Regions from separate parts of the Aquibium pacificum genome, predicted to be linked through region 1. Evidence: predicted binding sites of a transcription regulator. Region 1 holds the regulator's gene; the other holds the start of a gene.
The links. The regulator PhoB, encoded in region 1, activates phosphate uptake and scavenging genes when phosphate is short. The targets are predictions, from matches to a motif close to TGTCATNNANCTGTCAT.
Positions count from the first base shown of each region.

Region 2: ABGN05_RS08870 (YdcH family protein) is a predicted target of PhoB. The motif match lies at 3,155-3,171, and genes of this name have one in related genera.

Region 1 covers NZ_JBDPGJ010000002.1:1,059,926-1,067,600, forward strand. Annotated here, with positions in the region: gene ABGN05_RS11525 (substrate-binding domain-containing protein) at 1-619, shown strand, start outside; gene pstC (phosphate ABC transporter permease subunit PstC) at 700-2,073, shown strand; gene pstA (phosphate ABC transporter permease PstA) at 2,073-3,371, shown strand; gene pstB (phosphate ABC transporter ATP-binding protein PstB) at 3,386-4,201, shown strand; gene phoU (phosphate signaling complex protein PhoU) at 4,230-4,937, shown strand; gene phoB (phosphate regulon transcriptional regulator PhoB) at 4,950-5,639, shown strand; gene ABGN05_RS11555 (vanadium-dependent haloperoxidase) at 5,762-7,096, shown strand; gene ABGN05_RS11560 (CRTAC1 family protein) at 7,093-7,675, shown strand, end outside.
Region 2 covers NZ_JBDPGJ010000002.1:524,253-531,927, forward strand. Annotated here, with positions in the region: gene ABGN05_RS08840 (alpha/beta fold hydrolase) at 1-159, opposite strand, end outside; gene ABGN05_RS08845 (tetratricopeptide repeat protein) at 230-808, opposite strand; gene ykgO (type B 50S ribosomal protein L36) at 895-1,020, opposite strand; gene ABGN05_RS08855 (5-(carboxyamino)imidazole ribonucleotide synthase) at 1,169-2,245, opposite strand; gene purE (5-(carboxyamino)imidazole ribonucleotide mutase) at 2,242-2,739, opposite strand; gene ABGN05_RS08865 (YdcH family protein) at 2,807-3,010, opposite strand; gene ABGN05_RS08870 (YdcH family protein) at 3,240-3,419, shown strand; gene ABGN05_RS08875 (ArsR/SmtB family transcription factor) at 3,477-3,740, opposite strand; gene ABGN05_RS08880 (MFS transporter) at 3,805-5,130, opposite strand; gene ABGN05_RS08885 (DUF1192 domain-containing protein) at 5,212-5,406, opposite strand; gene ABGN05_RS08890 (NAD(P)H-quinone oxidoreductase) at 5,530-6,510, shown strand; gene ABGN05_RS08895 (helix-turn-helix transcriptional regulator) at 6,516-7,238, opposite strand; gene ABGN05_RS08900 (VOC family protein) at 7,266-7,640, opposite strand.

The sequences.
Region 1 (7,675 bases):
TCCGGACGGCAATGGCGGCTTCGTCGCCAATCCGAACAAGAAGTGGTCGGACATCGACCCCTCGCTCCCCGACTTCGACATCATCGCCTTCGGCCCCCCGCCCACGTCCGGCACCCGCGACGCCTTCGTCGAACTCGTTATGCATGACGGCTGCAAGGACCTGCCGGGCATGGCCGAACTGAAGAAGTCGGATGCGGACAAGTGGGACGAGGTCTGCTCGCGCATGCGTCAGGACGGCCCCTTCGTCGAAGCCGGCGAGAACGACAACCTGATCGTTCAGCGCCTCGAGGCGGATCCGAACTCCGTCGGCATCTTCGGCTACTCGTTCCTCTACGAGAACTCGGACAAGCTGAAGGCTGTGAAGGTTGCCGGCGTCGAGCCGACTTTCGAAACCATCGCCGACTTCTCCTATCCCGTGGCCCGTCCGATCTTCTTCTATGTGAAGAACGCTCACCGCGACGTGATCCCCGGCATGAACGAGTTCCTCGAGGAGTACGTCTCCGAGGGGGCCCTGGGTGCTGACGGCTACCTGCCGGAGCGCGGCCTGACCCCGCTCTCGGAAGAGAAGCTCATGGAAGTGCAGAAGGCCGTCGCCGACGCCAAGAAGCTCGGCTCCTGATCGAAACCGATACTCCCGGCCGCCTCGAAACGGGGCGGCCGGCTTTCATCGACGAGTAAGGCAGTCCTACGGGGGACGTGATGGCGGGCTATCTGATCGGGCTGATGGCGCTTGCCGCGCTTGCTTCCGCATTTGTCGGCATCTGGCGCGCCCGCAACAAGCGCGACGCCGCGGGCGGAGCGAAATCGCATTCTCGTCCGATCTATCACGGCCTCAACGCGGCCATCTGGACCGGCGTGCCGGCTTTCGTCTTCATCCTGCTTTGGCTTCTGTTCCAGAACAGCGTCATCGATGCCCTCGTTATCGCTTCCTTTCCCGGATCCGATCAGCTCTCCGGTCCGCAACAGGACCTTCTGGTAAGTGAGATCCGCCAGGTCGCTTCCGGCAATATCTTCAAGGAACCATCGCCCGAGGTGCTGGCCGCGGTCGAGCATCTCCGCTCGCTGGAATCCCTCGCGACCTGGGCCATGGTGGCACTCGTCGCCGCCCTCGTCGCGCTTGGGGCTTATTTCGGTTTCCGCGCCATCGAGCATCGGTTCCGGGCGCGTCACAGCGTCGAGCGCTCCGTCACCTGGTTCATGATGTTCTCGTCTCTGGTCGCGATTCTGACCACGGCCGGCATCGTAGCGTCGCTCGTTTACGAGGCACTTCAGTTCTTCGCCCGCGTCCCCGTCACCGAGTTCCTGTTCGGGTTGCGCTGGGAGCCGCAGATCGCGATTCGGGCGGATCAGGTCGCAGGGCAGGGCGCCTTCGGCATGATCCCAGTGCTCTTCGGCACCTTCGTCATTTCGGCCCTTGCCATGGCGGTCGCCGTACCTACTGGCATCCTTTCGGCCGTCTATCTCACCGAATACGCCGGTGAACGCTTCCGAGCCGTCGTCAAACCGCTGCTTGAGATCCTCGCCGGCATTCCCACCATCGTCTACGGCTTCTTCGCTGTCCTGACGGTTGCCCCGGCCGTCCGCAGCCTCGGCCTCGCCATCGGAATCGATGCCGCACCCAACAGCGCGCTTGCTGCCGGCGGCGTCATGGGCGTGATGCTGATCCCCTTCATATCGTCCCTGTCCGACGACGCATTTGCCGCGGTGCCTCGCGCCATGCGCGACGGTTCCTACGCGCTCGGAGCCACCAAGGGCGAGACCATCCGCAAGGTGCTCCTGCCGGCGGCGCTGCCCGGCATCGTCGGCGGCGTGCTGCTCGCGCTCAGCCGGGCCGTCGGCGAAACGATGATCGTCGTCATGGCTGCGGGATTGATCGCCAAGCTGACGCTCAACCCCTTCGATTCCGTCACGACGGTGACCGTCCAGATCGTGACCCTGTTGATCGGCGACAGCGAGTTCGACAACCCGAAGACGCTCGCGGCGTTCGCGCTCGGGCTCATGCTGTTCATCATCACCCTGGGCCTGAACCTGATCGCCTTGCGTACGGTGCGCAAATACCGGGAGAAGTACTGATGGCTCTTTCTGACGGCGCCTCGACTGGATCCGGCGGGGCTGTTGCCTGGAAATCCGACGTCATGGCGGCGCGGCGCAAGGCGCGCTACGCAGCCGACCGGCGGCTGCAGATCTACGGCATGATTGCGATCGCTTTCGCGCTCGGATTCCTCGCGGTTCTCGTCGGTACCCTGGTCTATACCGGCTCCAATGCCTTCAGGCAGTCGATGGTGACCATCGAGATCGATTTCAGTTCGGCCGAACTCGACCGCGAAAACTTGATGGATTCGAACTGGCGCAACGTCTTTCGGGATGCTGTGCGCGACGACATCGGTGAACTCTCGCGGTCGGACGAGCGCGACTACTTCTCCATGTTCACGTCTTCGGCTCCGTTCCTCATCCGGGACCGCATCATGGCCGAACCGTCGCTGCTCGACGGGAGAGCGACCTTTATGGTCCCGCTGTCGGACCCGTTCGATCAGCTGGCCAAAGGTCTCGTGAACACCGATCTTCCGGAAAGCCAGCGCCGCGTGAGCGACCGGCAGATCGCCTTCTACCAAGCGCTCGAACGTAACGGAGCGATCTCGCGGCCGATCAACTGGGGCCTGTTCTTCAATTCCGACAGCCGGTTCCCGGAACTCGCAGGCCTTGCCGGCGCCATCTCCGGGTCCTTCTGGCTTCTCCTGGTATGTTTCCTGATCTCGTTTCCGGCGGGAATCGCCGCGGCGATCTATCTGGAGGAGTTCGCGCCGAAGAACCGCTTCACCGATCTGATCGAGATCAATATCAACAATCTCGCTGCCGTTCCGTCGGTCGTGTTCGGCCTGTTGGGCCTCGCCGTGTTCCTGGGCTGGTTCGGATTGCCGCGCTCTGCCCCTCTGGTTGGCGGCATGGTCCTTGCGCTGATGACGTTGCCAACGATCATTATCGTCACCCGCGCAGCGCTGACGTCTGTGCCTTCCGCAATCAGGGAAGCGGCATTGGGGATCGGAGCCTCGAAGCACGAGGCGATTTTCCATCACATCCTGCCGCTGTCGATGCCGTCCATCATGACCGGAACGATTATCGGTCTCGCACAGGCGCTGGGCGAGACCGCTCCGCTGCTGCTCATCGGCATGAACGCCTTCATCACCAGCCCGCCCGCCGGCGTGTTCGAGGCCTCGACTGCCCTGCCGACCCAGATCTACATCTGGGCCGACAGCCCCGAGCGCGGCTTCGTGGCGCGAACCTCCGCCGCCATTCTCGTGCTGCTCGGGTTCCTCATCGTGATGAACGGCATCGCCATCTTCCTGAGGCAGCGCTTCGAACGCCGCTGGTAATGGAGTAGAAGGACATGAACATGTTGACCGAAGCTGCCGTCGAGAAGAAGCTCATGACCCCGGACGCCGCCACCACGTACAAGATGCGGGGCGAGAAGGTCACCGTGCACTACGGGGAAAAGCAGGCGCTGTTCGACGTCGACCTGAACATTCCCGAAAAGCAGGTGATGGCGCTGATCGGCCCCTCCGGCTGCGGCAAGTCGACCTTCCTGCGCTGCCTGAACCGGATGAACGACACGATCGACATCGCCCGCGTCGGCGGCAAGATCACGCTCGACGGCGAGGACATCTACGACCCCAAGATCGACGTCGTGGAATTGCGCGCCCGCGTCGGCATGGTGTTCCAGAAGCCGAACCCGTTCCCGAAGTCGATCTACGAGAACATCGCCTACGGTCCGCGCATCCATGGCCTGACGAAGAACAAGGCAGAACTCGACGCCGTGGTGGAGTCCAGCCTCCGCAAGGCGGCGATCTGGAACGAGGTCAAGGACAGGCTGCAGGAGCCGGGCACCGGCCTCTCCGGCGGCCAACAGCAGCGGCTCTGCATCGCCCGCGCCATCGCGGTCTCGCCGGAGGTGATCCTCATGGACGAACCCTGCTCGGCGCTCGATCCGATCGCCACCGCCAAGGTCGAGGAACTGATCGACGAGCTTCGCCAGAACTACACGATCGTGATCGTCACGCACTCGATGCAACAGGCGGCCCGCGTCTCGCAGCGCACCGCCATGTTCCACATCGGCTACCTCGTCGAGGAAGGACCGACGGACAAGATGTTCACAAACCCGGACGACAAGCGCACCCAGGACTACATCACCGGCCGCTTCGGCTGATCCGGCACCAGGATACGAGGACAGGACCATGGGCGAGCACACCGTTGCCTCCTTCGACGAGGAACTTCAGAGCATCGATCGCCTCCTTTGCGACATGGGCGAACTCGCCGCCTCGATGGTGGACGACGCCACGCGGGCGCTGCTTTCGACCGACGCGGCACTCGCCCAGCGCATCATCTCCGACGATGCCATCATGGACGCCAAGCAGCGCGAACTCGACGACAAGGCGATCACGCTGATCGCGCGCCGGCAGCCGATGGCGCAGGATCTTCGTGCCGTCGTCAGTGCCATCCGTATGGCAGGCGACCTCGAGCGCATCGGGGACCTGGCCAAGAACATCGCCAAGCGAGTCGGCGCGGTCGGGCTAACATCGACGCCCTCGAGCCTTTCCTACTCGATCGAAACCATGGCGGAACTGGTGTATCACCAGGTCAAGAAGGTGGTCGACCTCTACGTCGCGCGCGAGGCCGAAGCCCTCGTCCCGCTACGCGTCGAGGACGAGAAGATTGACATCAAGTACACTGCGATCTTCCGCGAGCTCCTGACATACATGATGGAAGACCCGCGCAACATCACCGCCTGTACGCATCTCCTGTTCTGCGCCAAGAACCTCGAGCGAATTGGCGATCACGTCACCAACATCGCCGAGAACGCCTACTACGTGATGACTGGCAAACAATTGCCCATGGCGCGGCCAAAGATCGATGAAACGGCGGTAGCCGGCGTAGGTGCCTGAGGAAGACGCGGCATGATTGCGGCAAAGGTCATGGTTGTCGAGGACGAGGAACCGCTCTGCGTCCTCCTAAAGTACAATCTCGAAGCCGAAGGCTATCAGGTCGAGATCGTCACCCGCGGCGACGAGGCCGAGATCCGGCTGCAGGAGAGCGTGCCGGACCTGCTCGTCCTCGACTGGATGGTGCCGGCGATCTCGGGCATCGAACTGTGCAGGCGGCTCAGGATGCGGCCGGAGACGGAACGGCTGCCGATTATCATGCTGACGGCCCGCGGCGAGGAGAGCGATCGCGTGCGCGGCCTCTCGACGGGCGCCGACGACTATCTGGTGAAACCCTTCTCCACGCCGGAATTCATCGCGCGGGTGCGCGCGCTGCTGCGCCGCGCAAAGCCGGAAGTGCTCTCCAGCGTGCTCAAGGTCGGCGATATCGTGCTCGATCGCGAATCGCATCGCGTCTACCGCAAGAAGAGCGAGATCAAGCTCGGACCGACCGAGTTCCGCCTGCTCGAATTCCTGATGCAGCATCCCGGCCGCGTCTTCTCGCGCGGCCAGTTGCTCGACAACGTGTGGGGCGAGACGATCTACATCGACGAACGCACCGTCGACGTCCATGTCGGACGCCTGCGCAAGGCGGTCAACAACGGTCGGATGCCCGACGTCATCCGCACGATCCGCGGTGCGGGTTACGCGATCCGAGAGGCTTGACGTCGTCCGTACCGCGCCTGGAACGGCGCGACCTCGTCCCCGCGCATCCGGCTCCCCTTGCCTGCCAAAGACCGGACATGCTTATTGTGCGGCGTTCGGTGAGCGATTTTTGGGAGGCGCCGATGGGAACGATCCGCAAAATGGCGGCGACGTGCGTTCTTGCAATCGCCGCCTGCTTGTCCATTTCAGGCGGTAGCTTTGCGCAGCCAGCGACAACCTCGGCCGCCGACGTACTGGAGACATGGTACCGTCTGACGCTTGAACTCGTCCGGCACACTCCGACCTATTCTCCGCCGGTGGCAAGCCGCTCTCTCGCCTATCTCGGCGTCACGGCGTTCGAAGTGGTTGCCTCTGGCGATGGGGAATTGCAGTCGCTCGGAGGTCAACTGAACGAATTCGAGCAGCCCGTGCAGCGTGAGCCGGGGGCGGCCTACGATGAAGCGGTTGCGCTCGAATCGGCGATGTCGCATGCCATTCGCACCCTCTTCGCCAACACGGGGCCAACGGGACAGCGTGCGATGGCCGCGGTCGGAAAAAAGCTCTCTTCAGAGGTGTCCCGAGGCCTATCCCAAGAGGTTGTCGCGCGGAGCGAGGCTTACGGCCGAACGGTTGCGGAGCATGTGCTTGCATGGTCTGCCGGCGATGGCGGCGCGGTCGTCGAGAACATGGGCTTCCCGCTTGCATACGTGCTGAAGGAGGGCCCCGCCCACTGGGTGCCCACCAGCCTCGTCTCGCAGCAGCAGACCCCGCTCCTCCCCGACTGGGGCAGGAACCGGCCCCTCGTGATGCCGGACGGAGCCTCGTGCCCGCTTCCCCCGCCGCCGGAATACAGCGAGGAGAAAGACTCGAGGTTCTATGAGGAAGCGCTCGAAGTCTACGAGACCGTGAACGGCCTGAGCGAGGAGCAGCAGGCGATCGCCCGCTTCTGGTCGGACGACCCGATGCTGTCACCGACACCGCCCGGTCACTGGATGTCGATCGCCACACAAATCCTCGATCGGGAAGACGCCGGGCTTGCGCGAAGGGTCGATGTACTCGCCCGTCTCGGGCTCGCGCTTTCGGATTCGTTCATCGCTTGCTGGCACGCCAAGTACGAATTCGATCTGGTCCGCCCGGTTACCTATATCCGCCGGGTCATCGATCCCCGCTGGGTCCCTATCCTGAACACCCCCCCGTTTCCGGAATACCCGAGCGGCCACAGCACGCAGTCGGCCGCCGCCGCGGAGGTTCTTGCCGATCTCTTCGGAGATCCATTTGAATTCGTGGACGCCACCCACGAATCCGACGGTCTGCCGGCTCGACGGTATCGAAGCTTCCGCCACGCGGCGGACGAAGCGGGCATATCCAGACTCTACGGCGGTATTCACTTCCGCGCCGCAATCGAGCGTGGGCTGGAACAGGGCCGGTGCGTGGCGGCCTTTGTGAATGGCTTACGGACGAGGGAAACGAAAGGATGAGATCGTCACTTCTTCTTCGCCCCTTCACGGTTGCGCTCGTGCTTCTTGCGATCTCGCATCCGTCGTATGCCGAGGATGACATCACGATCCCGCACTTCATCGAAGAGACCGCGGCAAGCGGGATCGACAGCATCTATGAGGGTGAGTGGGAGTTCATGGTCGGCGGAGGGGTCGCCACATTCGATTGCAACGCCGATGGTTTCCCCGATGCGCTGCTCGCGGGAGGGGCTTCGCCGGCCAGGTTCTTCAGGAACGTCAGCGCGCAAGGCGGTCCGCTCCGCTTCGTGGCGCAGGAAAGCGGGCTTGAACTGGAGGCGGTCTCGGGCGCCTATCCCCTGGACATCGATTCCGACGGGAACCGGGACGTCGTTCTGCTTCGCGTCGGGGAAAACGTGCTCATGCGCGGCCTTGGCGGTTGCCGTTTCGAGCGTGCCAACGAGGCGTGGGGGTTCGACGGGGGAGACGCGTGGTCCACCGCATTCGCCGCCACATGGGAAAGAGGCGCCGCTTTCCCGACCCTTGCGATCGGCAACTACATCGATCGCGCTCAGGAAGCGTTTCCCTGGGGCTCCTGCACGG
Region 2 (7,675 bases), 540 kb from region 1:
CGGCACATGGACGAAGTGCATCCGCGTGCCGTTGACCGTGACGAATTCTCCGGAAGGCGGATAGCGCCGCTCGATCAGCCACGCCCCGATCCGCGTGACGCCGACGAGGATGAGAAGGAGCGCGAGGAGGAATGCGATCGCGGCATATATGAGGTTCATCTGGCGGACCGGCTGTGAGATCCGCTCCGGATAGCGGGTCCGGGGCGGCCCGGCAATTCCGGCCTCGCCGTCAGATGCCTTCGCCCGCCAGTTCGTCGGCCAGTTCGACGACTTCCGATTGCGCATCGCGGAGCATGGGATAGAGGTCGAGGACCCGCTGGTAGGCATCGAGCGCGAGTTCGTTGGAGCCGCGTGCCTTCAGGATCCCGGCCAGCCCGGCCAGCGCTCCGAAATGGCGCGGTTCCAGGCGTAGCGTATGCTCGATGTCGGCCATTGCCTTGGCGTGGTTTTCCATCATGAAGTGGACAGTCGCGCGGCGGTTCCAGCCTTCGGCGAAGCCCGGCTGGAGCATGATGACCTGGTCCAGGAAGTCGAGCGCGACGTCGTACTTCTTCTCCGTCATCGCGTCGTTCGCCCACTGCATCATCAGGTCGACCGAGGCGCTTCCCGAATCGGCCCACTGCGCGCCGATCTGCCGCGCGATACGCTCGGCTGCCTTCTCGTTGCGCTCGCGCTTCAGGTCGGAAAACAGCGTATCCAATCGGGAAGGACCATCCTCCGAAACTGCCGGGGCGGCTGGCGCTGCCTGGACCGAAAGGTTGCCCGCGAGGAGAAGGGGAATCAGGAAGAAGACAAAAATGTTCCGCATGCCGCGAAACCTAGCTTCGCGGCGCGGAACGTCAAAGTGAAAATCTCGTGAGATGCGGGCGTTATCCTGAACGCCCGTTCCGCGGATCAGCCCTGGCGAGCCTTGTAGCGGGGCGCGCTCTTGTTGATGATGTAGATGCGGCCCTTGCGGCGGACCATCCGGTTGTCCCGGTGGCGGCTCTTGAGCGCCTTGAGCGAATTCTTGATCTTCATTGTCTCAGCCCGTGCTGTGCGGCCCGCGCGGGCCATAAGTGAAAGACGCGCCTTGCGGCGCGCTCTGAAAAAGTCGCGTGCTCTTAGCCGCAAAGCGCGGATCGTGTCAACCGGAACGGTCGAATTCGGCGACTGCGCGATGGCGCCGTCAGGAGGAAAGCCGCGTGAAATGCCCCATCTTGCGGCCGGGCCGCGTCTCCGTCTTGCCGTAGAGGTTCAGAACCACTCCGCTTTCCCAGAGAAGGTCCGGGATCCGCTCGATCTCCTCGCCGATCAGGTTTTCCATCACGCAGTCCGAATGGCGTCTCGTGTCGCCCAAGGGCAGGCCGGCGACGGCGCGGATATGCTGTTCGAATTGCGAGATGGCGCAGGCGGCTTCCGTCCAGTGGCCGGAATTGTGCACGCGCGGGGCAAACTCGTTGGCGAGCGCGGTCCCGTCGTCCAGCGCGAAATATTCCACCCCGATCACGCCGACATAGCCGAGCGCGTCCATGAGCGTGAAGGTCGCCTCGCGCGCGGCTTCCTCCATGTGGGTGAGCATGGCCGCCGGCACGGTCGAGCGGCGGAGGATGCCCTCCCGGTGCTCGTTGCGCACGGCGTCATAGGCCTTCTTGGAACCGTCCTGCCCGCGGGCCGCGATGATGGAGAACTCGAAGCCGAAGGGGACGAGCGATTCCAGGATGAGCGGCACGCCGCCCATCGCCGCGAAGGCCGCCTTGCCCTCCTTCCTGCCGTCCTTGCGCAAGACGCGCTGGCCCTTGCCGTCGTAGCCGAAACGGCGTGTCTTCAGCACGCCTTCGCCGCCGAACGCCTCCAACCCCGCCGCCAGGTCTTCCTCGCTATCCACAGGCACGAAACGGGCTGTGGATATCTCCTGTCGGTTGAGAAAGATCTTTTCGGCTAGCCTGTCCTGCGCGGTCTCCAGCGCCAGCGGCGGCGGGAATACCGGGACGTGATCTGTGAGGATCCTGGCGCCGCCGACGGGCACGTTCTCGAATTCGTAGGTGACGACGTCGCACTGTGCGGCGAGGCTGGTGAGAGCCGCGCGGTCGTCGTAATCGGCCACGATCTGGCTGCTAGAAACCTGTGCGGCCGGGCAGTCCGGCTGCGGCTCCAGGATGACGGTGCGATATCCGAGCCGGGCCGCCGCCATCGAGAGCATGCGGCCGAGTTGGCCGCCGCCGATGATGCCGATGGTCGAGCCGGGCGCCAGCGGACGGATCATGACTCGTCCGCCGGGCGCTGGGCGACCTTCGCGGTCTGTTCGGCGCGGTAGCCGTCGAGCCTGCCGGCGAGATCGTCGTCGGAAAGGGCAAGCACGGAGGCGGCCAGCAGCGCGGCGTTCACGGCGCCCGATCGCCCGATCGCCAGGGTCCCGACTGGCACGCCCGCCGGCATCTGGACGATGGACAGTAGCGAGTCCTGTCCGGAAAGCGCCTTGGATTCAATGGGTACGCCGAAGACCGGCAAGGGAGTCAGCGCCGCCGTCATGCCCGGCAGGTGCGCGGCACCGCCGGCACCGGCGATGATGACCTTGTATCCGGCCGCGCGCGCGCCGCGGGCGAAGTCGTAGAGGCGCTCGGGCGTGCGGTGGGCTGAGACGATCATGCTCTCGTGCGGCACGTCCAGCGCGGCGAGCGTCTCGGCGGCGTGTCGCATCGTCGCCCAGTCCGACTGGCTGCCCATGATGATGGCGACTTCGGCGCGGCGATCCGTCAATGGTCCGGCCCCTTTCGAGAAAGCCGGCCCTTACCGGAAACGGTTCGAGCCCGCAAGCAGGCGCGCCTCAGGCGATGATGTCGGGTATGACGCGGTCTTCGAGCACGGTGAGCCTGTCCTTCAGCGCCAGCTTCTTCTTCTTCATGCGCTGGATCTGGATGGGGTCGCAGCCGGTGGCGATCATGGCGTTGATCGCGGCGTCGAAATCCGCATGTTCCTGCTTCAAGCGCGCAAATTCGAGACGAACTTCGGCTTGGTCCTGGTCCGACATATATGCTTCTCCGGCGCAGGTCTGCGCGCCAAAAAAATGGCGAGGGTCGCGGGTATTCCGCCGACGCGCGGCCTATATCACATTTCGCCCCGACAGAAAATGCTACCACGCGGCATTCGACACCGGACGCGGGTGGTGGCAAACTGTCATGGCGTTGTCACGAATCGCGGCCTGCGGTGGGACGCGGTTCCTGATCGATGCGTCGAAACGATGAAAGGGAACAGCACTCATGTCTCTAGCATCCCATCTTGAGGAACTTCAACGCAAGCATGGCGATCTGGATCGCGCGATCAACGAGGCCATCGCGCATCCGTCCACGGACGATCTTGAGATAGTCGAGTTGAAACGCCGCAAGCTGGCGCTCAAGGATGCAATCGAAAAGCTCAAGTCGCACCCGACGAGGCACTGAAGGCCGATCCTTCAGCCAGAAAATGCCGGCGGTGCCCAAGCCGCCGGTTCACTTCGCTCATTCCGACCAGAATTGATCGACCCAGATGTTGAGGCGCGTGAAGCCGACCGGGTTGATCGAATAGATGCGTCTCGTCCCTTCCGGACTGGACCGGACGAGCCCGGCGTCGAGCAGAACCTTCAGATGCTGCGATACGGCGGGACGGGAGACCGGCAGGCCGGAGGCGAGTTCGTTCACGGTCTTGGGGCCGCGGCGCAGTTCCTCGAGCAGATACCTGCGGTTGGCGTCGGATATCGCGGCGAATGCGTCGGCCGTGATCATCTTGCTGCCCGATGCCCCGCTTTAGGATGGTGACCCGAACAGCTTAACCGACGGCACCGCAAACTCAAGCGTGCGCCTTTGTCACCTCTTCCGCTTCCGCCTCGGACCCCGCCTCCGGTCCCATGCCGCTCTCCGGCTCGGCTGCCGGTTCCGGCTGCGGCTCGCTGCGCGGATCGAGCCGCAGCGCTTCGGGTGTCAGCGCGCGTTCGGACGGATGGGTCGTGAAGATCTCCCTCTCGTCGACCGGGATCGGAGCCCGGCGGCTGATGCGCAGCAGCGTATAGCCCGCCAGTAGCAGGTGCGCGAGCGCGGTGGTGAGAAACAAGCTCTCGGGCCGCATCCTTTCCATCAGGAAGGCGCCGATCACGGGGCCGATCATGGTGCCGAAGCCATAGAGCAACAGCAAGCCTCCCGAGACCTTGACGAAATCCTCGGGGCTCGCGTGGTCGTTCGCATGGGCGACCGCGATCGAGTAGAGTACATAGGCCAGTGAACCGTAGACGCCGGTCAGGACGATGACCGCCACCCCGCCGCGCGCCGAGGCGACGAAGATGAACAGTCCCACCGCGGCCGCGCCGAAAGCCGCCGCCGCAAGCACGTAGCGCCGGTCCGTCCGGTCCGAGATTCGACCTGCCGGCAGTTGCGAGAACGCGCCGGCGATGACCGCCAGGCTCATCATCAGGGCGATCTCGAAGGTCGAGATACCGATGCGCGCGCCGTAAACCGCGCCCAGCGTTCCCCAGGCGCCGTTGGCCACGCCCACGAGCAGGCAGCCGGCGAACGAGACGGGCGAGTTGCGGTAGAGCGCCTTGAGGTCCAGCGAGACGTTCATCAGGGGCCGCGGGCTCGCTTCCGTGGACACCGCCGTCGGAATGAGCGCGAGGCAGAAGAAGATGCCGGTAACCATGAACAGCGAGGCGGTCGTGACGTCTCCGGCCGCGACGATCATCTGGCCGGCCATGATCGCGGCGTAGGTCACCATCATGTAGATGCCGAAGACGGTGCCCCGGTTCTCGTTGGTGGCGCTCTCGTTCAGCCAGCTTTCGATGACCATGAAGGCGCCGGCCATGCAGAAGCCGGTAAAGATGCGCAGGAATATCCAGGTGTACTGCTCGACGATCAGCCCCGTCATCAGCGCGATGATCGCGGCAGATGCCGCGAAGGCCCCGAACGCCCTTATGTGGCCGACGCGCCGGACGAGCCGCGGCGCGAGCAGGCAACCGGCGACGAAGCCGCCCGCCCAGGCCGTTCCGAGAAAGCCGAGCGAGGAGGTCGGGAAACCCTCCGCCTGTCCGCGCAGCGGCAGGAGCAGGCTGTGCAGGCCCGAGGCCGCCAGAAGGAAGGCGGTGCCGCGCAGGAGCGAGAAGATGGGCGTGTAGCTTGCTAACATTCCGGCCATTCGTGGTCGTGGCTGCGATTCGAGCCGTTCCATGATGGTGTCTTTCTGCCGCGGGAGCGCCGCGTCAACCCGTCATCTTCGGCTGAACAGAGCTTCCGCGGCCGATTTCGTTCTGTCCTTGGTGGCAAGCTCGGCCTCCAGCCGCTCAATCTCCGCCCGCAGCAGCCCGATCCGCTCCTCCAGTTCGGCGACCGACAGCAGCGAAAGTTCCTGTCCGATCTCGTGCGGTCTCGGCTTCTTGGCCGGTGCATCGTCGAAAATACTCATGGCGTCGCCTCCTGTTGGCCGAACACGGCCGGGAGGATACAGTTCGAGGCGGGGTGGAATCAAATTAGCCCCCGAAGATGGATGCGGACAGGAGACGACATGGCGCAGGCGATCCCGGAGACGATGACCGCGATAGCGATTTCCGAACCCGGCGGCCCCATGGTCCTTAAGCAGGAGCGGCGGCCGGTGCCCGGGCCCTCCGGCGGCGACATCCTGATCCGCGTGCGCGCCGCCGGCGTCAACCGCCCCGACGTAGCACAACGCCAGGGCGCCTATCCGCCGCCGCCAGGCGCCTCCGACCTTCCCGGCCTGGAGGTTGCCGGGGAAGTAGCCGCGACGGGCCCGGAGGCGACGCGCTGGAAGGTGGGCGACAAGGTCTGCGCCCTGACGCCGGGCGGCGGATACGCCGAGTACTGCCTGACGCATGAGAGCAACGCGCTCCCCGTCCCGCACGGCTTCACGCTAACTGAGGCGGCGGCCCTGCCGGAAACCTTCTTCACCGTATGGCACAACGTGTTCCAGCGCGGCGGCCTTCGGGCAGGGGAGAGCTTCCTGGTGCATGGAGGATCGTCGGGGATCGGCACGACGGCCATCCAGTTGGCCAAGGCCTTCGGAGCGCGGGTCTTTGCGACCGCCGGCTCGTCCGAGAAATGCGAGGCCTGCCGAACGCTGGGCGCCGACCGGGCGATCAACTACCGCGAGGAGGATTTCGTTTCCGTCGTGAAGGAAGCGACGGAGGGCAAGGGCGTGGACCTGATCCTCGACATGGTGGGCGGCGACTACATCGACCGGAACTACGAGGCGGCGGCGGTGGAAGGACGCATCGTGCAGATCGCCTTCCTCGGTGGTCCCAAGGCGACCGCGAATTTCGCCAAGCTCATGATGAAGCGCCTCGTCCATACCGGTTCGACGCTGCGGCCCCGCACGACCGAGTTCAAGGGCCAGATCGCGGCCGAGCTCGAACGCCAGGTCTGGCCGCTGCTGGGCGAGCGGCGCGTGGCTCCCGTCATGGACATGATCTTTCCGCTGCGCGACGCCTGGCGGGCGCACGAGCGGATGGAGGAGGGCCAGCACATCGGAAAGATCGTGTTGGACGTCGGATAGAGTTGCTACAGCGCCTCGCGCGACGACCGGCGGTCGAAGGTGGCCGCGTCACGACCTTCCATGGACCTGTAGAAGTCGGCGAGCTGCTTGCCGCGCTCGGGCTTGAAGGTGCGGCCGGCCGGCTTCAACTCCGCGATCCGGTCGATCCGGAAGGCGCGGAAGCCCTCGCGCATCTCGCACCAGCCGACCAGCGTCCAGACCTTGCCCCAGAACCAGAGGCCGAGCGGGCGTACGTCGCGCATGGTGCCGCGCCCTCCCTCGTCGCGATAATCGAGCGTCAGCACGGCGCGGGCCTCGATCGCGCGTTCGATCGCATCGATCGATTCCCGGTCCGACTGGCTCACCACGTAGAGCGGCGCGTGGATCTCCGTGCGCGCTATGCGGTCGCGTTCAGAATCCGGCAGCACTGCGCCGATCTTCACCAGCGCCTCCTCGGCCGAGCGTGCCATCGCCGCGCCGCCGAAGGCCCGGACCATGCGGGCGCCCGCCACCAGCGCCACGATCTCGTCGCGCGTGAACATCAGCGGCGGCAGGTCGTAGCCCGACCGCATGATGTAGCCGACGCCGGCCTCGCCATCGATGGGAACGCCGGTCGACTGAAGGTCGGCGATGTCACGGTAGATCGTCCTTTCGGAAACCTCGAGCCATTCGCCGAGGATGCGCGCCGTCACGAGACGGCCGCCGCGAAGATGCTGCACGATCTGGAACAGGCGGTCGGCGCGTCTCATGCTTTTGGCGTCTCCGTTGACGGTCTCTCAGCTCGTGAAGAGGCCGATGCTGTTGCCGTCGGGATCGAGGCAATAGGCGAAGCGGCCGGCGGGAATGCTGATGACGGGGGACAGAACCTTCCCGCCATTGGCCGTCACCCGCTCCATCGCTTCCTCGAGAGGGGCCGGGACCGCCAGGTGGATGGTGTTGCCCGATCCGTCCGCCGCCGGCCTGCCGGGGTAGATGTGGCCCGCGACCGAGTTCTGCCCCGCGGTCTTGAAGACCGACATCGGGTTGGGACCTCCCTCCTGGTCGGTCAACTCGTTCTGCAGGACGGCGCCATAGAACGCCTTGGCGCGCGCCATGTCCGTCACCGGAATCTCGAACCAAACGACTGCATTTTCCGGCGCGAAACTGGTCATGGGTAACTCCTTTGCTGATTAGATAGTGGCAGGAG